2 regions of the Paraburkholderia sp. BR14374 genome follow, and region 1 is predicted to be linked to the other one. Evidence: riboswitches for the same ligand, from Rfam matches in the RefSeq annotation. Region 1 holds a riboswitch; the other holds the start of a gene.
What was found. A riboswitch is a leader RNA that binds a small molecule or an ion and turns the genes downstream of it on or off. The one in region 1 is predicted to bind thiamine pyrophosphate.
Positions count from the first base shown of each region.

Region 1 (11,290 bases):
CGCCCCAGCGGCCGATCGCGCTCCAGCCTTCGACGCAGATATGCCGCGTGATCTGCTCGGCATGCGGCAGCGCGTACAGTTCGGGCAGCGTCCACACGCGCTTGCCGGTCACGAGGCCGCTCAGCTTCAGCTGATAATCGGAGCCGTCGACGTGCGGCACGTCGTCGATGCCGTAGTACGCGTTGAAGGGAAACGGTCGCGTGATCTGCGCTTCCGTGTAGGTCGGCGCGAGCTGCTTGGGATCGAACAGCGCGGCCTGGGCGCGATCGTTCAGCCGCGACACGGCGGTGAGGAAGCGGTTCACGGAAGCGTCGTCGGTCAGCGAGCAGCCGCTCAGCATCGATAGACCGCCGAGCGTCAATAGCTGCTTGCCGAACAGGCGGCGCGACGGCATCGCCAGTTCGCGCTTCGCATCGAGCAGGATCGATGCGCGGTCGAGCGTGCGGCTAACACGCTGCGTGGGCTGGTCTGCTGGTTTGTCGATCGGCTTGTTCATGATTCGGTATCCGTAGGGGTTCGCGTGGCTCGTCGATGAGCGTGAATATCGGCATGGCCGTGAGCAGCCGCGGCTCAACGTCCGCGCAGCATCGCGAGCAACGAACGCGGCACGAGCGCGACCATCGCCAGATGCACCACAAGAAACGCGGCCAGCAGCGACATCGCGGTGAAGTGCACGACGCGTGCGTTGTCGTAGCCGCCCATCAGTTCACGCAGCAGTGGAAACTGCACCGACTTCCAGATCGCGAGCCCCGAGAGCACCAGCACGATCAGATCGGCGATCGCGAACAGGTAGGCGAACTTCTGCACCGCGTTGTAGACGCGCAGATCGTCGTGCGACAGCTTCCCGCGCAACGCGGCGATGAAATCGCGCAGCACCGCGCGCGGCGTCAGCGGCAGGAACTTGCGCACGAAACGCCCGCTCGCGAGATTCAGCGCGATATACACGAGGCCGTTGAACACCAGCAGCCACATCGCCGCGAAGTGCCATTGCAGCGCGCCGCCGAGCCAGCCGCCCAGCGTGATCGCGGTCGGAAAGCTGAACGCCGGGAAGATCGGCGACGCGTCGTAGATGCGCCAGCCCGACAGCATCATCACGATTGCCGCGAGCGCGTTCAGCCAATGCGTGATGCGCAGCCACAGCGGGTGAATGACGCCGCGCTTGGGTGCGGCCGGCGCGGAGGGTGCGCCGGGGCGCAACGCGTGCGGTGTGGGTGTGGACATGGCGGCTCTCCTCGAGGCAGCGGTAGAGAATGCGGCGCGTGCGATGTCGATCAACGGCACGCGGGAAGATCGGCCGCTTGCAGCACGTCGCCGCTCGCGTCGCTTTCGACGAACGCGACCACGCCGAAGCGATCGGCGGCATTGTCGATCGGATCGGCTTTCGCGTCGACGCTCGCTTCGCGTAGATCGATGTCCTGACGAATCCGCGCGTGACCGGCGACGAGTGGCACGGGCCCGAACCATGCGCGCACGACGCGCTCGTGATGCAGCGTCGCGCCGCGGTTTTCGCCCGCGCCGACCTGCGTCGTCAGCGCGTTCTCGTAGACCGCAACATAGGCGCTCAACGGACCCGTGATGGCGGCTGCCGTCGTGCTGAACTGCGCATCGACATCGAACGCGCCGGGCGCACGCGGGCTCAGCGCGAGCGCGACATTGGCCTGCGCAGGTGCGGCGACGAGTTCGTCGATGCGGCGCTCGAAACTGTCGCGTTGCGACCAGTCGCGCAACTCGCGGCCCGCGACGAACACTTCCGGCGTATAGATCGTGTGCGCGCCCGCGAGATGCGTCAGCGTCTCCTGACGTTCGGTGAAGCGATGCTGGGAAAACCGGTCGCTCCAGCCGAGGCTGTTCCAGTAGTCGACGTGCAGTGCGAGCGGCACAATGCCGTGGGCGGCGCCGTTGCTTTTCCATTGACCGAGCCAACGGTCAGCGGGCGGGCAGCTATCGCAGCCCTCGCTGCTGTACAGCTCGACGAGCGCTAACCGGTGCGCGGGGCTGTGCGTCGCGCATTGGGGTCCGGCCGCGACCGCATCGGCCGCACGGATGCCCGAAGCGCTGAGCACAACGAGCGCGAGGCCGGCGGCGGGCCTGGAAAAACTCGTAAAGCGCTGAAGTAGCGAGCGATTGTGCGCGGTCGACATGACGTGCTCCGATCGTAATCTGCACGTTTGTCGAACCGCGCGGCCGGTTATGACAAGCCTCTTTTAATTTTTTTCCGGCAGGGGGAGCGAGCCCAGGCTCGCCCGCGACTCAGTCGTAACTGACCACTACCGTCACGCGCGTGTCCGTATCGGTGCGCCGCGCGTTCAGCGACAGCACGCCGCCCGCGCGATCGAGCGCGTAGTGGCCGTCGCGGGCCAGCACGCCGTGCCCGGCGCCATCGACGAAACGCGCTGCCAACAGATCGCGCGACTGCGTACCGCCGTTCACTTCGAGCGCGACATCCGCCCCGCTGACGACGCCCGGCGGCGCACTGAACGTCACCGTGCGCGAGAAGCGCTGACCGGCCACGCTCGCACTATCGACGGCGACGCCAGTGGGCGCCGTATCCGCGCTGATCTGCAGCGGCGGTGCGACGATCATCCCCACGAACCGGATCACGCCGCCCGTCACCGTCGATGCCGCCGGCGCCGCCAGCGGCGCGGCAAACAATGCCACCACCGCGGCTGTGCGACCGAACGTTCGCCACCGCATTGTTTCCGCTTTCATGTGCACCTCTCTGTCAATCGGCGCGAGTCGCGTCGCGCCATTCACGCGCCATCCCGCGAATCGCTTCGCTGGAGCGCGGCCTTCGCTGCACTTTGTTTAACGGCAATCCTTTGACTGGCTTGAACGCAATGCGGATCAGGTCGCTTTCTTCTGGCACCGCACAAAGACGGCCGATCGACGGAGCGCGATGTCTCCAACGGAAGTGCCCGAGACAGCGTGCTAACATCAAGCTTTCGTCGCTGGTGTCGCGGGCTTCACGTTTTGCTGCGCGGCAACCTGCCGTTCGCTATTCCCATCACCTGGTCGTTTTGCCCGTGACTTCGCTGCGTCGTCCGACTTTTCGTGCTCTCGCCCGCTTGCGCCCATGCCGCGCAGGCGGCTGCGCGCGCGCGGGCGTCGCGCCGCACGGCACCGGCGAGACGTCCCGAATGCTCCCGCTTCACGCCGCCCGGCGCCCTCGCTGACGTAGCCTGCCGATACCCGGGGGCCGCGTCGCCGGGCTCCGGGCTTTCCCATTCGCACTCATTCGCCGACCACCCGCATGGGATCGTCGCACGCGGCCATCCTTCACCGCCTTATCGGAGTCCTGATGATGAAGAAGATCAAAACCTGCTATCTGACCGAACTCGACGTGGCCCGCCTCGAGAAATATGCGGCCGCTAACGCCAAGCTGCAGCACATGCTCGACGATGTGCTCGAACGCGCGGTAATCGTCGACTCGCACGACATCCCGGCCGACGTCGTCACGATGAACTCGCAAGCAACGCTGATCGATTCGGCGAGCGGCGAACAAATGACGTGGACCGTCGTCTATCCGCCCAACGCCGATTTCGCGCAAGGGCGGCTGAACGTATTCTCGCCGGCCGGCCTCGCGCTGCTCGGCGCGCGCCGCGGCGAGAGCATCAGCTTTACGCCACCCAGCGGCGATCAGCAAGTGCTCAAGATCGACAAAATTCTGTATCAGCCCGAAGCCGCCGACGATTTTTCGCTGTAAGCCGGCTGTTCCATTGCTGTAAGTTGCCCTGTCTGATGCGGTCTCGGAATAAGCATAGGAGATGTCTGGATTCATCTGGACCAGTTTTTTGAATCACTCAGACAGGTTGCCAAACCGCGGGCGGGCGGTGTATCGTGTGCGCTGCTAACGCGGGGGTCCTGCGTAGCGCGGAGCTGGAGGTCCGTGTTGCGTGGGTGAGAAATACCCTTTGAACCTGATCTGGATAATGCCAGCGCAGGGAAGCGTACGGATCTCGCACCAGCCTCAACAGCCTCACCTCTTAGCGATTTCCGACCACTTCCATCTCAGTCTCCTGCTTAGCCGCCCCACTTTGTACGGAGACTTTCATGAACGCCAATCCGAAGTTTATTTCCGCCGAAGCCCATGTGGACGAGGCCGCCGTCGCGCCGCTGCCGAATTCGCGCAAGGTCTACGTGACCGGCTCACGCCCCGACATCCGCGTGCCGATGCGCGAAATCTCGCAGGCAGACACGCCCGACAGCTTCGGCGGCGAAAAGAATCCGCCGATCTACGTGTACGACACGTCGGGCCCCTACTCCGACCCGGACGCGAAGATCGACATCCGCGCGGGTCTGCCCGCGCTGCGTCAGGCGTGGATCGAGGAGCGCGGCGACACCGAGCCGCTGACCGGTCTGTCGAGCAGCTTCAGCCGCGAGCGCGCCGCCGATCCGGCCACCGCGCAGCTGCGTTTCCCGGGCCTGCATCGCACGCCGCGCCGCGCGATCCCCGGCAAGAACGTCACGCAGATGCACTACGCGAAGCAAGGCATCATCACGCCGGAAATGGAATACATCGCGATTCGCGAGAACCAGCGTCGTGCCGAGTATCTGGAGACCTTGAAGGCGAGCGGCCCGAACGGCGCGAAGCTCGCCGCGATGATGGGCCGCCAGCACCCCGGCCAGGCGTTCGGCGCGAGCGCGTTCGGTCCGAACGGTCTCAGCGAAATCACCGCGGAATTCGTGCGCGAGGAAATCGCGCGCGGCCGCGCGATCATCCCGAACAACATCAATCACCCGGAGAGCGAGCCGATGATCATCGGCCGCAACTTCCTCGTGAAGGTCAATGCGAACATCGGCAACTCGGCGGTGACCTCCTCCATCGGCGAGGAAGTCGACAAGATGACGTGGGCGATCCGCTGGGGCGGCGACACGGTGATGGATCTTTCGACCGGCAAGCACATTCATGAAACGCGCGAATGGATCATCCGCAACAGCCCGGTGCCGATCGGCACGGTGCCGATCTACCAGGCGCTGGAAAAGGTCAACGGCAAGGCTGAAGATCTGACGTGGGAGATCTTCCGCGACACGCTCATTGAACAGGCTGAGCAGGGCGTCGACTACTTCACGATCCACGCGGGCGTGCGTCTGCAATACGTGCCGCTCACCGCGAACCGGATGACCGGCATCGTGTCGCGCGGCGGCTCGATCATGGCGAAGTGGTGTCTCGCGCATCACAAGGAAAGCTTCCTGTACGAGCACTTCGAAGAGATCTGCGAAATCATGAAGGCCTACGACGTAGCCTTCTCGCTCGGCGACGGCCTGCGTCCCGGCTCGATCTACGACGCGAACGACGAAGCGCAACTGGGCGAGCTGAAGACGCTCGGCGAGCTCACGCAGATCGCGTGGAAGCACGACGTGCAGGTGATGATCGAAGGTCCGGGCCATGTGCCGATGCAGCTGATCAAGGAGAACATGGACCTGCAGCTCGACTGGTGCGACGAAGCGCCGTTCTACACGCTCGGGCCGCTGACCACCGACATCGCGCCGGGCTACGACCACATCACGTCGGGCATCGGCGCCGCGATGATCGGCTGGTTCGGCACCGCGATGCTGTGCTACGTGACGCCGAAGGAACACCTCGGTCTGCCGAACAAGGACGACGTGAAGACCGGCATCATCACGTACAAGCTCGCGGCGCACGCAGCGGACCTCGCGAAGGGTCATCCGGGCGCGCAGGTACGCGACAACGCGCTGTCGAAGGCACGCTTCGAATTCCGCTGGGAAGACCAGTTCAATCTCGGTCTCGACCCGGACAAGGCGCGTGAATTCCACGACGAGACGCTGCCGAAGGATTCGGCCAAGGTCGCGCATTTCTGCTCGATGTGCGGCCCGCACTTCTGCTCGATGAAGATCACCCAGGACGTGCGCGAGTTCGCCGCGCAACAGGGCGTCAGCGATAACGAAGCGCTGCAGAAAGGCATGGAAGTCAAGTCGATCGAGTTCATGAAGCAAGGCGCGGAGATTTATCAGCGGCAATAAGCGGCTTGCGCGACGCGCGCGCGAAGTAGCGCCCTGCAGTATCGAAGCCCGCCGGCATGGCGGGCTTTTTTTATTCCGCCGCGTCGAGCAGGCACGTTGTGTGCTGACAGAAAGAAACAACTAGTTCCAACAACGAAGGGAGTCAGCATCATGAAATCGATCCGTCAACTCGGCACTCGTCTTGGCACGGCCGCAGTCGCGCTTTCGCTCGTCGCGGGTGTCGCGGCATGCGGCGACATGTCCCCACGCACACGTGATACCGCGATCGGCGCGGGTGTCGGCGGCGCGGCCGGCGCGGCGATCGGCGGCAGCGGCTTGTCGACGTTGGGCGGCGCGGCCGTGGGCGGTGTCATCGGTAACCAGATCGGCAAGTGAGCGGCAAGCGAGCGTTGCGTCCGATGATGCGTCTGACGATTCATACAGGACAGCCAAGCATTTATTCCGACCACGCACCGGACTGACGAGGGCCGCGAATGCGGTGCGCCCTCGTCCCGACAGCGCGCGTGGAAATAGACTGAAATATGCGGTTGCGGTTTTGCCACAGCGCTGCCGCGGCAGAAGCGTAAGCTCCTCATAACGACGTCGCGCGAGGCGGCATCGGTTCATCGAGGAGCGCGTTATGAAGTCCCGCGTCGTCACCCATCTTCGCGCGGTGCGCCTCTCGACGCCACGCGAGGCATCCAGTTTTTTCGCAAGTTTCGCGCGGCCCGCCGCCGCGATTTCCGCGCTCGCCTCCAGTCTGTTTTTAGCCGGCTGCTATTACCCCGCCGGCTACTATCCCGCGGGCTATTACACGTCTTACTATTCGACCGCGCCCGCGACCACAGCGGACCAAACCGCACCGGCCACCGATCCACAGCAGACGCCTCAAGCCCAGGCGCAAATGCAGGTCGCGCCGCAGGACATGCCGCCCGGTTATGCAGCCGCGGCGCCCGTGTATGTGGCGCCGCCGGCGTATCCCGCCTACTATCCGCCGCCCGCTTATCCTTATCCCGCCTATTACGGCTATCCCGCCTACTATGGACCGTCGATTGCGATCGGCATTGGTGGCTACTGGGGAGGCCATTGGGGCGGCCACTGGCATTGACCTGTCTTTCGTTCGCCCGCCACCGCGCACACCCGCCCGTACTTTCCCGGCTTGACTCGCCGATATGGCGCTCTATTCTTCAAAGGTTGCACGCAGCACCCGCTTAAATCAGGCGCCGCCGCTTGGTCGAGGCCACTCGCGAGCGTCCGGCGTGGCAGAGCGACGCGCCGTCATGCGCAATCTCCCGCGTCGAATTACACAACAACGAAGGAGAGATGATGTTTCATCAACTGCTCACTCCAGTCGGTAATTCGCTTTTTGCGTCGTTTATCGTCGCCGCGCTGCCGATCATCGTCGTGCTCGCGCTGCTCGGCTGGGCGCGCAGGCCAGCGTGGCAGGCGTCGCTCGCGGGATTGATCGTCGGTTTGATCGTAGCGATTTTCATCTGGCAGTTTCCGGTCGGGCTCGCGTTGAACTCGGTCGCGGCCGGCGTCGTCTTTGCGATCTGGCCAGTGATGTGGATCGTGTTCACCGCGATCCTGCTGTACAACATCGCGCAGCGCTCGGGACGCTTCGAGGCCTTCCGCCTGTGGATGATCGACAACCTGCCGAACGACCGGCGCATCGTGCTCGTCGTCGTCGGCTTTTCGTTCGGCGCGCTGCTCGAGGGCATTTCGGGCTTCGGCACTCCGGTCGCGATCACGAGCTCACTCTTGATCATGCTCGGCTTTCCAACGCTCGAAGCGCTGGTCTTCACGCTGATCTTCAATACCGCGCCGGTCGCGTTCGGCGCGCTCGGCGTGCCGATCACGGTCCTCGGCGCGGTCACGCATTTGCCGTCCGATGTGCTCGGCAAGATGGTCGGGCGGCAATTGCCGTTCTTTGCGGTCCTGCTGCCCTTCTATGTGATCGGCGTGTACGCGGGCTTTCGCAACATGCTGCGGATCTGGCCGGTGCTGCTGGTGTCGGGCCTGAGTTTCGCGCTGACCCAGTTCGTCGTCTCGAACTTCGTGAACTACAGCCTGACCGACGTGTTGTCTTCGCTGGTTTCGTTGATCCTGACCGTGGCGTTCCTGCGGGTCTGGAAGCCCGTCGCCGATCCGAAATTCGCGATCAACGTCGATCGCATCAACGAGGTGCGCGGCAAAATCAGCGGCGTGCAGGGCTGGTATCCGTGGATCATCGTGTCGGTTGTCGTGATCGTCTGGACGGTCGCGAGGATCTTCACGATCGGCGACGTCAAGGTATCGTGGCCGGGTCTCGACAAGGCCGTGTTCATCACGCTGTACAACACGCCGTACGGCGCGATCTGGGACTTCCAACCGCTTGCGACCGGCACCGCGATCCTCGTCGCGGCGCTCATCACCGCGTTCGTCGTGCGGCTCTCCCCCGCCGACTTCGGCAAGGCGATCTCCGACACGTGGGTGCAAACGCGCATCGCGATTCTGACCGTGGCGACGATCGTCGGCCTCGCGTATCTGATGAACTACTCGGGCCTCAACTACACGCTCGGCCTCGGAGTCGCGTCGGTCGGGCCGGTGTTTCCGCTCGTGTCGGCGTTCCTTGGCTGGATCGCGGTGTTCCTGTCGGGCAGCGATACGTCGGGCAATGCGCTGTTCGGCAATCTGCAGGTGGTGGCGGCCAAGCAGCTGAACCTGAATCCGGTGTTGATGGCGGCGACCAACTCGTCGGGCGGCGTGATGGGCAAGATGATCTCGCCGCAGAACATTTCAACCGGCGTCGCGACCACCGACTTGAAGGGCAAGGAAGGCGTCGTGTTCGCCAAGACCTTCAAGCATTCGATTCTGCTCACGGTGCTGCTCGGTGTTCTCGTGTGGGCGCAGCAGAACTTCCTGCAATGGATGATTCCGCACTGAGCTCGCGCCGCTGACGGCGCAACGCAATTCACATTGTTTCGGACGGCGCCCGCGCATCGCGGGCGCCGTTTGCAATTCCGTCCCCGCTACCGCTCCTCCGCATCGCAATTTTTCTCACATATCGGTGAGAATTGCTCGTTTGGCGCGCACCCTCGCGGCGTTTACGATCGACCTACCCGGACGCGGCCGTCTCCCGGATCTTGCCGTTTCATCCCGCATTGAAACGAATCGCGCGATCGCACTGTTAGGATGAGCTGGCGTCTCGACTCAACTGCGCGCGGCGCCATTCCAATGAAAGCCAGAAACCTTCTGCAACTGCTGATCCTCGCCGCCCTGTGGGGCGCATCGTTCCTGTTCATCCGCGTCGGCGTGACCGACTTCGGCGTCGCGCCGCTGATGGCGCTGCGCGTCGGCATCGGCGCCCTCTTTCTCGCGATCGTGCTGATCGCGCGACGACCGCTGCAACAGTCCGCCACGGTGTTGCGCACGCACGCGGTGCCGCTGCTCGTGGTCGGCATCCTCAATTCGGCGGCGCCATTCTGTCTGTTCGCGTATGCCGAGCTGACGCTGTCGGCGGGCGTCACGTCGGTGATCAATGCGTGTGCGCCACTGTGGGGCGCGCTGGTCGGCTTTCTGTGGCTGCGCGACCGGCTCAGCGCGCTGCGCACGCTCGGCCTCGTGGTCGGCTTTCTCGGCGTCCTGATGCTCGTGTGGGACCAGATCGCGACGCCGGACGGCTCGGCCGCCTCGCCGCTCACCGTCGCACTCGCGGCCGGCGCCGCGCTTGGCGCCACGCTGCTCTATGGCATCGCGGCCAATTACACGAAGCGTCACCTGACTGGCGTCGACGCGCTCACTGTCGCGACCGGCACGATGATCGGCGCGACGATCGTATTGCTGCCGCTCGCGGTGATCTACTGGCCCGCCGCGCCGATCTCGCTGCGCGCGTGGGGCGCGGTGATCGCGCTCGGCGTCGCCTGCACCGGCATCGCGTACATGCTGTTCTTCCATCTGATCGCGGTCGCGGGGCCGACACGCGCGATCACCGTGACCTTCGTGATTCCGATCTTCGGCATTCTGTGGGGCGCGCTGTTTCTCGGCGAGACGGTGTCGCCCGGCATGCTCGAAGGGTGCGCGGTGATTCTGGTCGGCACCGCGTTGGCGACCGGCGTAATCAAGCGCTTGCCGTGGGTCGGCTCGCGGCGGCGCGCGGATACCTGAGTAAGCGGTCGAAAAAAAAACCGCCCGGATTGCTCCGGGCGGTTTTTTCGTCGAACCGGCGGCGTTGGCCGCGAGGCTCTCGTATCAGCGCAGCTGATAGGCCATCAGGCTCATGATCTGCTTGGCCTGCGAGCTTTCGTCGACCTGGCCCTTGTCGTCGACCACAGCCACGCGGGTCTGATCCGGCGTCACCGCGCGCACGTTCACGCGATACTCCTTGGCGACCTTCTCCTTCCGGCCGTGGAAGACCTGGCTCCAGAAGCCCTGCTGGGCCGACGACATATCCTTCGGATCGACGTAGCGCACGAAATACAGGCCGCGGCTCACGTCGCGGTCGTCGACCGTGAAATTGCTGCGATCGAGCGCGAGGCCCACGCGCAGCCACGCACGGTCATACGGCTCGCCGAGCGTAAGCTCGGTCGATGACAGCTGCGCCGACGTGTTGTTGGCCGAATCCACGTCCGGCGTCGACGGCTGGGCCGCCAGCGCGACGTTCTGCGCGACAACGGCGGCCGTCGCCGACTTGGCACCCGCCGTCGCCGCGTTCGGCGCGAACTGCGTGCCCGCAGGCGACAGCTCGGCATTCTGCGTGCCACCCGCACCCGATTCAGCCCGCGCGAGCGAGGCCATCAGGCGCTTCAGATATTCCTGCTCGAGCGCCGGGTCGTTCGGCTTGGGTTGCCACTGGGTCGACTCGTTGTTCGTACCGGTGATCGCCTCACGCATGCCTTTCTGGCTGACGAACACGTAAGTGCCGCCCTTCGGCGCGGCTTCGAGACGCGTGCGGAACTTGTTGCGCTCCGAGCTCACGTAGCTGTTGCCCATCGCCTTCGACAGCGTGTTGCGGATAAAGCCGTCGTTGATCTGCGCGTGGGTTTCGTTCCAGTCGGTTTCCATCACGCCCTTGTCGCGCTGGTCGACGACGAGTAGGAAGCCCTGCTCCTGCCAGAAGCGGCGGATTTGCGGCCAGGCCTGATCGGGCGTTTTGTTGTCGATCACGAGCCAGCTTTCGGTGCCGTCGCGCTGGATGTGGATGCCCTGGACGGGCGGCACGACCGCAACCGCGTCGCCGGCCGGCGCCTGCGCCTGCACCTGTTTCAGCGTGGACAACGAGGTTTCGCCGCCCTGCGGCGGCAGCGAACGCTGATCGGCCGTCTCGTCGATCATGTTCGGCGGTACGGCA
Region 1 covers NZ_JBFPKF010000002.1:403,530-414,819, forward strand. The annotation lists gene AB3X86_RS05745 (molybdopterin-dependent oxidoreductase) at 1-496, opposite strand, end outside; gene AB3X86_RS05750 (cytochrome b/b6 domain-containing protein) at 571-1,221, opposite strand; gene AB3X86_RS05755 (DUF1223 domain-containing protein) at 1,272-2,141, opposite strand; gene AB3X86_RS05760 (hypothetical protein) at 2,251-2,709, opposite strand; gene AB3X86_RS05765 (GreA/GreB family elongation factor) at 3,299-3,703, shown strand; TPP riboswitch at 3,845-3,962, shown strand; gene thiC (phosphomethylpyrimidine synthase ThiC) at 4,051-5,982, shown strand; gene AB3X86_RS05775 (glycine zipper 2TM domain-containing protein) at 6,133-6,357, shown strand; gene AB3X86_RS05780 (hypothetical protein) at 6,602-7,069, shown strand; gene AB3X86_RS05785 (L-lactate permease) at 7,288-8,886, shown strand; gene AB3X86_RS05790 (DMT family transporter) at 9,178-10,107, shown strand; gene bamC (outer membrane protein assembly factor BamC) at 10,192-11,290, opposite strand, start outside.

Region 2 (11,290 bases), on a different contig from region 1:
CGTCGCGGCTCAGCGAGCGCGTCGCGAAGTCCAGTTCGAACGGACCGAAGCGATAGCGCTTGCGTGCTTCCGGCGCGCTCGTGGTGGATGGCCCGCGCCGGCGCAGCACGGTCTGGATGCGCACCAGCAGTTCGCGCGGATCGAATGGCTTGGTCAGATAGTCGTCCGCGCCGAGCGACAGACCGACGATGCGATCGGCCACCGTGCCGCGCGCGGTCACGAAGATCACCGGGATGTCGTCGCCGGCGGCGCGCAACGCGGTGAGCGCGCGCAGGCCGTCGGTGTTCGGCATCATGATGTCGAGCACGACGACCGACGGCCGCTCGCGCTCAAGACGACGCTGCAAATGAGTGCCGTCATGCAGCACGGACGCATCGAAGCCGTTCGACTGCAGAAACTTGCAAAGCAGATCGCGTACGACCGGATCGTCGTCGACGATAAGGACCTGTGGATTCATGGCGAAATTCTAGACTGGCGCGCCCGACGCGCGACCGCGCATTTCCTTACCAACGCTTACTGTGCGCCACGTGGCGCTGGCGGGCTTGCGCCGGGGCGGTCAGCGAAGGTTCCGCGCCTACTTTAGCACTGCCTGATCCTGCTCTCCGCAACGACCGCCACGCGATGACAACGCCTGGCAAGCACTCGAAAGCCCTCGCAAGCCCACGGAACGGGTCGTAACAACCGCGCGAAAGCGTGCTTTGCTTCGCCCATCGTCGGCGCCTGCGCGGCGCGATGATTCGTTGCGCAGCAAGTCGCGCCGCACGCCGAACGAGGCCAGCTGCCTCGGATGACGGCTCGCGGCGCTCAACCGACACCCGCGCGCAATGCGCGCCTTCGCGAGGTCCATCATGACGATCCACAGCACCCTCAGTTCCACGCCGTTCTCCACGCTGGCGAAGACGCCAGCCACGGAGAAGTCCACCAGTTCCAGCCCCACCGGTGCAGCGGCGAAATCGCAGCAAAGCAGCGCGCTCGCGCAGCCTGCACTGCCTGCGCCGGGGACGGGGCTCATCGGCCATCTGGTCAACACGACCGCGTGAACCGGCGAGGTCCGCGTGCCGTTATCCAGAACTACTGAGCATCCGCGTCGCGTCGTGGCGTGGCTCGTTGCCGGCGCACTGCTGTTGCCGCTCGGCGGCTGCGGCGCCGCGGCGCTGCCATGCCGGGTCACGGCGGCGACCCTGAAAGTGCTGCCGGTCGTCGGCCATGCGGCGGCGACGCCCTTCGACATGTGTGCTTCCGCGATCGATTGAATCATGATGCTCACCAGGATGGTTGGTGCATTGATGCTGGTCGGCGGTGTGCTGGCGTGTGCCGCGCATGCGCAGCCTGTCGCGCGCAGTCCGAAGGCGGTCAGCGCATCGAATAGCGTCGTCACCGACACGCGGCGGCGCTCGCCGGATACGCCGTTTTCGTTTCGGGGTGTCGCGCTCGGCATCACGATCGACGAATTCCGCGCGGGCTCGGCCGTGCGCGCGACGCCGGTCGGCAGCGTGCCGATCTGCGAGACCGACGTGCAGGCGGGAGCGCTCGGCATGCGGCTGAAATCGCACGATAGCCTGAGCGTCGCGTGCCGCTGGGCGCATCGCGACGATCAGCGCTGGGCGGTGTCGCAGGCGGTGGTGGATGGCGCGCCGGCGCTCGAACACGTGATGCGCTTCACGCGCATCGACGGGCAAGGCGCATTGCGTCTCTACGAGATGTCGTTCGTGATCGACGAGCTGACCGCGGAGGATCTGCGCGACGCGCTCGAGGATCGTTATGGGCCGCCGCGTCTCGCGACGCGCAACGCGGCGGCGCCGGGCGCGATGCCGATGTACGTATGGGAGAACGCGGTCAGTTCGATCACGCTGTGCTTTCTGCCGGGTAGCCGCAACGGCACGCTCACGTATCTGCTGAAGGGCTCGGATGCGTGGATGAAAGCGGTCGTGCGGCAGTGGCAGGCGAGCGGCGCCGACGCGGGCTGATGATTGCCTGGCAAGCCTGATTATCGGTGCGAACCCAACGCCGAAAGCGGGTGGCGTCTGGCTAGCGCCGCCACGCTTTAACTCCTTTTCATCTTTCTCGCCACGGAGTCAGCATGACCGCACTACGACTCATCCTGGTGCTCGGCGCCGCGAGCTGTCTCGCGGCCTGTTCGAATACGCAGACCAAGTCGATCGTCGAAACGCCGATGGCGCCGCCGCTTGCGTCCGCGCCGTTGAACGTCAACACGCAAGGCGCGATCTATCAGGCCGGCGCGCCGCTGCTGCTGTACGAGACGCCGCGCGCGCAGCATATCGGCGACGTGCTGACGATCCGGCTGTCCGAATCGTATAGCGGCAACAACAGCGCGAGCGCATCGGCGAACCGCGCGAGCAGCATCACCGCGACCGCCGCGGACCAATCGACGAACGCCGCCGCGCGGCTCGCGAAACTGTTCAACATCGGCTCGGCCAGCACCGACTACAAGGGGCAAGGCAATCTGCGCGACATCAGCGATATGACGGGCACGCTCGCCGTGACCGTGATCGGCACGGTGTCGGGCGGCAATCTCGTCGTGTCGGGCGAGAAGGTGATCGCGATGAGCGGTACCCGCGACCGTCTTCGGTTGTCGGGCATCGTCAATCCCAAGGATATCGAAGCAGGCAATTACGTTGCGTCGAGCAAGGTCGCGAACGCGCGTATCGAACAGGCGGGCCTCGGCATGGTCAACGACGCGACGACGATGGGCTGGCTGCAGCGGATGTTTCTGAGTGTGCTGACGTTTTGACCGTCAGCCGCGTCAGCGCGCTGCGCATTGTGCGCGACGCGCAGATCGCATCAACCGGCTCCGATCAGATCGACTCGCGCCGCTAGCCGAGCGGCGGCGCGAGCCCGCGTTCGGCCGCGCCGAGCTCGCCATCCGGCACGAACACATAGCCGCGTCCCCACACCGTCTGCACGTAGCGCGGTTCCGATGGGTCCACTTCGATCAGCCGACGCAAGCGCCAGATCGATACGTCGAGACTGCGATTGCGATGCGCTTCGCTATTGCCGTGCAGTTTCTCGAGCAGCTGCGCACGTGTAAGCACGGTCATCGCGTGCGTGACGAACACCTTCAGCATCGCGAATTCGCTCGAACGCAGCGTGATGCGTTCGCCGTCGCGGCGCAGTTCGCGCGCGGGGAAGTTCACTTCGAAGCGGCCGAAATGATAGGGCGCGCGTTGCTCCGGCGCGCCCGGCGCGATCGAGCCGCGACGCCGCAACACCGTGCGAATCCGCGCGACGAGCTCGCTCGGTTCGAACGGCTTGCCGAGATAGTCGTCGGCGCCCAGTTCGAGGCCGATCACGCGATCGATCGGATCGGCGCGCGCGGTCAGCAGAATCACGGGAATGTCGTCGCCGGCGACGCGCAACGCGCGCAGCGCGCTGATGCCATCGAGCTCCGGCATCATGATGTCGAGCACGACGAGCGCGGGACGCTCCCGCTGCAATCTGCGCTGCAACGCCAAGCCATTTTCGAGGGTGGAGACGTTGAAGCCGCGCCCGTGCAGATATTCGCTGACGAGTTCGCGTACGACGGGATCGTCATCGACGATCAGGATGGTCTGGTTCATTCAGGTCATCTTAGTGATGCGCACGGGCCGCGCAAAGCGCATACCGCTTTCCAATCCTTTCCCGTGTAAGGCGCTGCAAGCGAACGCACAGCCGCGGGTCTTCAGCGGGTCGGCGGGAAGGCCTGCGAGGTTTGCAGGGTCTGCTGTTGCTGCTCCTGGCGCGCGAAATCGGTCCGATCGACGACCATCCGCTCGATCAACCCGCCGAGCTTCACCGAGGCCGACGAGAAGCGGTCGGTGTTCAGGCCGCCGGTCTGATAGCGCGCGGTGACGAGAATGCGGCCGCTCTGGATCAGCGTCAGATCGATGATCGACAGGTACTGGATGGATTCGTCGCTGAACGAGCGGCGCCCATAGTCGATCGCGGCGTTGTAGACGATCCTCGCTTCGCAGCCGGCCGGCGAGGTGCCCGGATTGTAGACGTCCGAACGAATGCCGCGCCGCTCGAGTGCGAGCTGCAGCGCCGGCACGAAATCGCCGACCGACACCGTCGGATTCACTTCGATGCACACGTGCTGCACATCGGCGGGCCGGCCGTTGACGAAGGTCGGCGACGAGTAGTTCGACGCGATCGCGTAGCCGGCCTGGATCACGGAACCGGTGGCATCGGCGGCCTGGATCAGCGTCCATGCACAACCGTCGAGCGTGAGTGTCAGCGTCGCGGCGAAGGCGGCAAGGGCGCAGCGACGCCGGGATATCAGCGAGGCGATCGGACCCAGGCGCGAACGCTTGGTTGCGGCTGGCGCGCGCACGGTCGGCGGCGAGGTCATGAGGCAGCGCCCGATCCCGGTCACGAGATTCGCTGGGTCATCGAAAGCAGCGACGGCCGCGCGCTCAGCGCGTCACGCGCAGTCGCAGTTCGTTCTGGCCTTGCACGCTTGCGGTGACGTTCACGCGGCGCGCGTCGGTGGTCACGACGAAATGCTGGCGCACGGGTGTGTTGACGTCGTGCACGACGCGCGGAAAGCAGGCGGCGATGTCGGCGCCGAGTTCTTCGAGCGGATCGTTGATGACGCCGTCGGCTTGCCAGTGCGCGCGCCAGTGGCAGTCGTACGCGTGCGCGGTAGCGCGGCAATCGTCGGAATGGGAGACGCCCGGCAGTTGCGCGGCGGTCTGGTTCGGCAGTTGCCGGAAGTCGCTCGCATCGACGATGTGCGTGAGCGCCGCGCAGATATCCGCAGGCTGGTTCGGCTCGGCGGTTTGCGCGGCGTCGACGGCGTTCGTGAAGAGGAGCGCCGCGCCACAGGCGAGCGCGAGGCGCGGGAGCAAAGTCGGAAGCAGAGGTGAAACACGGCGAGCGAATGACATGGGCGAGAAGTCCGGAGAGCGGTTGCGATCAAAGACGTGACAGACGTCAACGAAGGCCGACGCATGGCGCGGCCCGTACGACTATCGTCGCTGCTCGCGGGCATTTTCAAAGCGCGGAACAGCTTGCGCGCTTCGCAAATGCTTCCGAACTCTTCTCGTGTCTTTCCGGATGTTGCGCACGACGTGCGGGGGCGGCGTCGTGCGCTTAATTGAAGTGAGGCTGTGCGCGTCGCTCACGCCGCTATCGCTTCGGCCGAACGCTCGACGTCGAGCGTTTCGTCATGGAACGCAGCAAGCGATTCGCGATGCGCGACGCTGACGATCGCCGCCTTCGGCAGCCGCTCGGTAAACAGTCGATAGAGTCGCGCCTCGTTTTCCGCGTCGAGCGCGCTGGTCGCTTCGTCGAGGAACAGGTAGTCGGGCTTGTGCAGCAGCACGCGCGCGGCGGCGAAGCGCTGCTGCTCACCCGGCGACAGCACGCGGGTCCAGTGCCCCGTTTCCTGCAGACGGTCCGCGTATTCCGACAGATGGCAGGTGATGAGCGCGTCGCGGCATTCGTCGTCGCCATAGGTGTCCGCCGCCGACGGATACGCGAGCGCCGCCTTCAGCGTGCCGATCGGCATGTAGCTGACCTGCGGAATGAACATCATGCGCGCGTTGACCGGCGCGTCGATCGAGCCGTCGCCGAACGGCCACAGGCCCGCGAGCGCGCGCATCAGCGTGCTCTTGCCGGCGCCCGACGGACCGCGCACGAGCCAGCGCGAGCCCGGCCGGATCGCGATATCGCGGATGCGCGACAGCGGGTTGCCATTGGGCAGCGCGAGCGTGAGGCTGTCGGTGGTAAGCGAGTTGCTGTCGACGAAATGCAGATTGATGCCGCCGTGTTCCGTGGCCGGCGACACCGATTCCTTCAGACGCGGCGAATGCACGACGCGCTTGAATTCGCGCAACCGGTTCACGGTCGCGCGCCATTCGACGAGGCTCGTATAACTGTTGATGAACCACGAGAACGAATCGCTGACGGTGCCGAACGCGCTCGAAATCTGCATCAGCACGCCGAACGTGAACGCGCCCGCGAAGTAGCGCGGCGCGGCGACGACGATCGGGAAAATGATCGCGATCTGGCCGTAGAAGCTCAGCACGAATGTCAGGCGCTTCGTGTACTTCATCACCTGCCACCAGTTGTCGCGGATGCGGCCGAACAACGTGCGCGCGTTCGTCTTCTCGGTTTCCATGCCGTTGTAGAACGCGATCTGCTCGGCGTTCTCACGCAGCCGGATCAGACCGAATCGGAAATCCGCCTCGACTTTCTGCGCCTGATAGTTGATCGACACGAGCGGATGGCCGACCTTCTGCATCAGCAGCGAACCGACCACCGCATACAGCGCGGCGGCCCAAACCATATAGCCGGGGATATGCAGCGGCATGCCGCCGAGCGAAATACTCAGCGCGCCCGCGAGCGTCCACAGGATCGTGATGAACGACACCAGCGTGACGACGGTCGACAGCAGATCGAGCGTCAGCGACAGCGTGGTGGTCGCGAACGACTGCAGGTCGTCGCTGATCCGCTGGTCGGGGTTGTCGGCGAGACGGTCGCGCTCGATGCGGTAGAACGCGCTGTCGTTGAGCCACTCGTTCAGGTAGCGGGTGGTCAGCCACTGGCGCCAGCGGAAGCCGAGCATCTGACGCAGATAGCGTCCATACACGGCGAGGATGATGAAGCCGAACGCGAGTCCGGTAAAAATCATCAGCAGATGCGGGAAGTCGTGGACGTTCTTCTCCTGCAGCGCGTTGTAGAAGTCCCTGCTCCAGCTATTCAGGCGCACGTTGATCCAGACGACGAGCAGGTTCATCACGATGATCGTAATGAGCAGCCCCCATGCGATGCCTCGTTCCTCGGAAACCCAGTAAGGCTTGATCAGGCTCCAGGCGGAGACCTTTTCGTCGGACGGCAGCGCGGGGCTGGCGGAAGTATGTGGTGTCATGAGCGTCCTGATGAAGTGCTGACCCAAAGCGCATTCCGGCGGCGTACGGGTCGGATCTGTTGACCCATGTCGGGCGATCCCGCTGACAGCCGGCCCTTTGCGAGGCCGTGGCTGAGGCGGGTCTGCGATACCTGGCCGGGCATCGCGCCATCGCGCTCGATGAACGCGAGTCCGGACGGGCGCCCGATTCTGGCGTGACGCCCTTAAGCGAAAATTAATTTTTCGGGGCCGGCGTCCGCCGGGATGCCGCCGCCACGCATGCGGCCACGAGTGCCGCGCGCGCCGCGTTTTTTCGGCACCGGTCACGGCATTGTGCCAGAGCGCCGGGCCGCTTCGCATCGGCATATCGCTAGACGGTGCCAGATCAAAATCGCGGCAGCGACGGCGGACCGCTGGTTTGCGGGCGCCGCGCCTTTTATGGTCTAATGACCTGCGACGAAACAGGGGTGCTTTGCCCACAGGCGGCATGATTTTCATGCCGGGGCGGCGAGGCTGAGAGAGACCCTTTGCACCCGATCCGGGTAATACCGGCGCGGGAAGTTTCCGGAAGCAACCGTCTTCCATTCCCCGCCGGGCGGCGAGCGCAGCTCACATGCGCACGCCGTGACCGGCCGGCTTCACCCGCCGGTTTCGTCCTGGGTACGTGCGTTTTTGGCCGTACGGAAAGGACTCGATGACCGCCTATTCTTCAGACATGCATCTTTCTCTTCGTCACGCCGGCTCCGGCGTGCCGTGCCGCTTTGGTTTCGCCCGCCGCTGTCAAACGGAGCGCGAGCGATGAGCCATTCCGCTCGACCTGATTTCGCCGTGCTCGGCGGCGGTTTGTGCGGCCGGCTGGTCGCGTGGCACCTCGCGGGCGACGGACATCGCGTGGCGCTCTATGAGCGCGGCGATGCCGCCGGCTCGCAGGCTGCCGCGTGGGTCGCCGCGGCGATGCTCGCGCCGCTGGCAGAAGCCGCCAGCGCCGAACTGCTGATCACACGGCTCGGTGCGAGTTCGCTCGAAAGCTGGCCGCGGGTGCTCGCCGAACTGCCGGAGCCGGTGTTTTTCCAGCGCAACGGCACGCTCGTCGTCTGGCATCACGCGGATCGCACGGAGGCGCCGCTGTTCGAGCGCCGCGTGCGCGCGAACGCGCCGGCAGAGTTGCTCGACGGCGGGTTCGTCGCGCTTTCGGGCGCGCAGCTCGGCGCCGCCGAACCCGCGTTGGCCGGCCGCTTCAATCAGGGCTGGCTACTGCCGCGCGAGGGCCAGCTCGACAACCGCCAGGTGCTGTCCGCGCTCGCCGCGGGGCTTGCCGAGCGCGGCGTCGACACGCACTGGAACACGCCGATCGACGACGCGTCGCTGCCCGACGCCGGTATCACGATCGATTGCCGCGGGCTCGGCGCAAAGCCTGTGCTGCCGACGCTGCGCGGCATCCGCGGAGAAGTTGCGCGCGTGCATGCACCTCACCTGCAGCTGACTCGCCCGGTGCGGCTGCTGCATCCGCGCTACCCGCTGTATATCGCGCCGAAGCAGAACGGCCTCTACGTGATCGGCGCGACCGAGGTGGAGGGCGAGGACATGTCGCCCGTCAGCGTGCGTTCGGCGCTCGAGTTGCTGAGCGCGGCGTTCTCGGTGCATCCGGGCTTCGGCGAGGCGCGCATCCTCGAGCTGAATTCGCAGTGCCGGCCGACCTTGCCCGATCACCGTCCCGCGCTGCTGTGGGACGGCGCGCGCACGTTGCGCGTGAACGGCCTGTATCGGCACGGCTTTATGATCGCGCCGGAAGTCGCCGACGAAGCCGTACGCTTCGCGAGCGCGCTGCTCGACGGCCGCGTCCGGGACGCCGACGCATTCGCCGGCTGGCGGCGCGACGCACGATGGAGCGAGCTGTTCCAACAGCATTTCGCGCATGAGCCGGCCTGAGCGTAGCGGCAAACGTGCCGCACGCGATGCCGCTTGCGCCATCGATTGAACCGTATTCGAACACCATGGACATTCATATCAATCAGAAGCCGTTGTCGCTGCCCGAGGGCGCGACTGTCGCCGATGCGCTTGCCGCCTTTGGCGCGCGTCCGCCGTTCGCGGTCGCGCTCAACGGCGATTTCGTCGCGCGTGCGCAGCATGCGGCGCGCGCGCTGCAAACGGGCGATCGGCTCGACGTCGTGCAGCCGGTCGCGGGCGGCTGAGCGCGCTCGCGCCAGCCTGCTGCTTACCAAATGCAACAACGGTCGCCGAAAACCCATTGCCGTTACGCGGTCGGTTGTAGCCGCGACGGCAAACCAGGATGATGCAAATGACTTCTCACGAGAGCGCCGACGCGCTGACGCTATACGGTCAAACTTTCGCAAGCCGCGTGCTGCTCGGCACGTCGCGCTACCCGTCGCTGCAATCGCTGTCCGATTCGATCGACGCCGCGCGCCCCGGCATGGTGACCGTCGCGCTGCGCCGTCAGATGAACGAGGGCAACGCGGAAGCCGGCTTCTTCGAGCTGCTCAAGCGCCACGGCGTGCCGCTGCTGCCGAATACGGCGGGCTGCCTGAGCGTCGGCGAAGCGGTGACGACCGCGCATATGGCGCGCGAAATCTTCGAGACCGAGTGGATCAAGCTCGAACTGATCGGCGACGACTACACGCTGCAGCCCGACCCGGTCGGCCTGATCGAAGCCGCCGCGCGGCTCGTCAAGGATGGCTTCAAGGTGCTGCCGTACTGCACCGAAGATCTGGTGATCGGCCGCCGTCTGCTCGACGCCGGCTGCGAGGCGCTGATGCCGTGGGGCGCGCCGATCGGCACCGGCAAGGGCGTGATCAATCCGTACGGGCTGCGCGTGTTGCGCGAGCGGCTGCCGGACGTGCCGCTGATCGTCGATGCCGGGCTCGGCGTGCCGTCGCATGCGGCCCAGGTGATGGAATGGGGCTTCGACGGCGTGCTGCTGAATACGGCGGTGTCGCAGGCGACGCACCCCGACGCGATGGCGCGCGCGTTCGCGCTGGGCGTCGAGGCGGGCCGGCAGGCGTATCTCGCGGGCCCGATGGCCGAGCGCGAGAGTGCGCACGCGAGCACGCCGGTGGTCGGCATGCCGTTCTGGCATCAGGATGGAGGTGCGGCATGACGCAGTCGTTGACGCTGAAGGACCGCGATCTGTTCTGGCCGACGGCCGACGAACTCATCGAAGCCGCCGAGCGCATCCGCGCGCGGCTTGGCGACTGGCCGCCTACCCACGCGCCGTGGCGCATCTGCCTGACCGCGCCGGACGAACCGAACGGTGGCGACCTGATCGTGATCGCCGACGCGCAGCATCACGGCGAGCAGATCGCGCGCTGGCTGACGCGGGGCGCGGGCGTGATCGTCGCTGCGGAAAACCGCGCGACGCTGCATCTGGGCGGTGAGAAATACGGCCTCGAAGGCCATCTGGCGGAAGACTGGATTCCCGCGCTGGCCGCGTTCCTCGACTGCGGTTTCGATCCGCACGACGCGCTGGTGCTCGCGCTCGCGTGGCGCGACGGCGACGAGACCCGCGCCGACGACGCTTTCCCGTCCGACCTCGGCCGCTTTCCGCGCCTTACCGACCTGCCGCCGGCACCCGCCAGGGCGTTCCCGCGCTGCCCGGAAAAGCTCGGCCTGTATCCAGTGCTGCCGACCGCGGACTGGGTCGAGCGGGTGGTCGGGTTCGGCGTGAAGACGGTGCAGTTGCGCCGCAAGTCGGCCGAGCCCGCCGACGAACTGAAGCGCGAGATCGCCCGCTGTGTGGCCGCCGGCCGCGCGCACGACGCGCAGGTGTTCATCAACGATCACTGGCAGGCGGCGCTCGAGGCGGGCGCGTACGGCGTGCACCTCGGCCAGGAAGACGTTCATACTGCGGATCTGTCCGCGCTGGCCGACGCGGGCATCCGTCTGGGCCTGTCCACGCACGGCTTCTACGAGATGCTGAAGGCGCTGCATTTTCGTCCGAGTTACATTGCATTGGGCGCGGTGTTCCCGACCACGACCAAGGTCATGCCGACCGCGCCGCAGGGCTTGCGGCGCCTCGGACGCTATGTGCGGCTGCTCGACGGTGTGGTGCCGCTCGTCGCGATCGGCGGGATCGATCTGCAGGTGCTGCCGGAGGTGCTCGCGACCGGCGTCGGCTGCGCGGCGGTGGTGCGCGCGGTCACCGAAGCGGCCGACCCAGCCGCCGCCGTTTCGGCGCTGCAACACACGTTTACGCAATAATCGTCAGGCATAGTCAAGGAACGGGGCACCTCAACGCAGCTTTTGCATGATGGCCCTATAATTCGGCCTTCCGTGTAAAAGGATTGTCAGTTTGGTGCCTTCCTCCCCCGAGACCATACTCGAGCTGCGCGACGTCGACTTCGGCTACGGCGACCGGCTCGTCCTGTCGAACCTGAATCTGCGCTTTCGCCGCGGTCAGGTCGTCGCGGTCATGGGCGGCTCGGG
Region 2 covers NZ_JBFPKF010000017.1:79,025-90,314, reverse strand. The annotation lists gene AB3X86_RS29435 (response regulator) at 1-457, opposite strand, end outside; gene AB3X86_RS29430 (hypothetical protein) at 849-1,040, shown strand; gene AB3X86_RS29425 (DUF6726 family protein) at 1,056-1,253, shown strand; gene AB3X86_RS29420 (hypothetical protein) at 1,257-1,967, shown strand; gene AB3X86_RS29415 (flagellar basal body L-ring protein FlgH) at 2,081-2,752, shown strand; gene AB3X86_RS29410 (response regulator) at 2,835-3,578, opposite strand; gene AB3X86_RS29405 (hypothetical protein) at 3,680-4,348, opposite strand; gene AB3X86_RS29400 (hypothetical protein) at 4,413-4,886, opposite strand; gene AB3X86_RS29395 (ABC transporter ATP-binding protein/permease) at 5,120-6,871, opposite strand; TPP riboswitch at 7,304-7,427, shown strand; gene AB3X86_RS29390 (FAD-dependent oxidoreductase) at 7,649-8,779, shown strand; gene thiS (sulfur carrier protein ThiS) at 8,845-9,042, shown strand; gene AB3X86_RS29380 (thiazole synthase) at 9,150-9,965, shown strand; gene thiE (thiamine phosphate synthase) at 9,962-11,065, shown strand; gene AB3X86_RS29370 (ABC transporter ATP-binding protein) at 11,160-11,290, shown strand, end outside.
Region 2: linked by a shared signal. The riboswitch ahead of AB3X86_RS29390 (FAD-dependent oxidoreductase) and the one ahead of thiC (phosphomethylpyrimidine synthase ThiC) in region 1 are both predicted to bind thiamine pyrophosphate.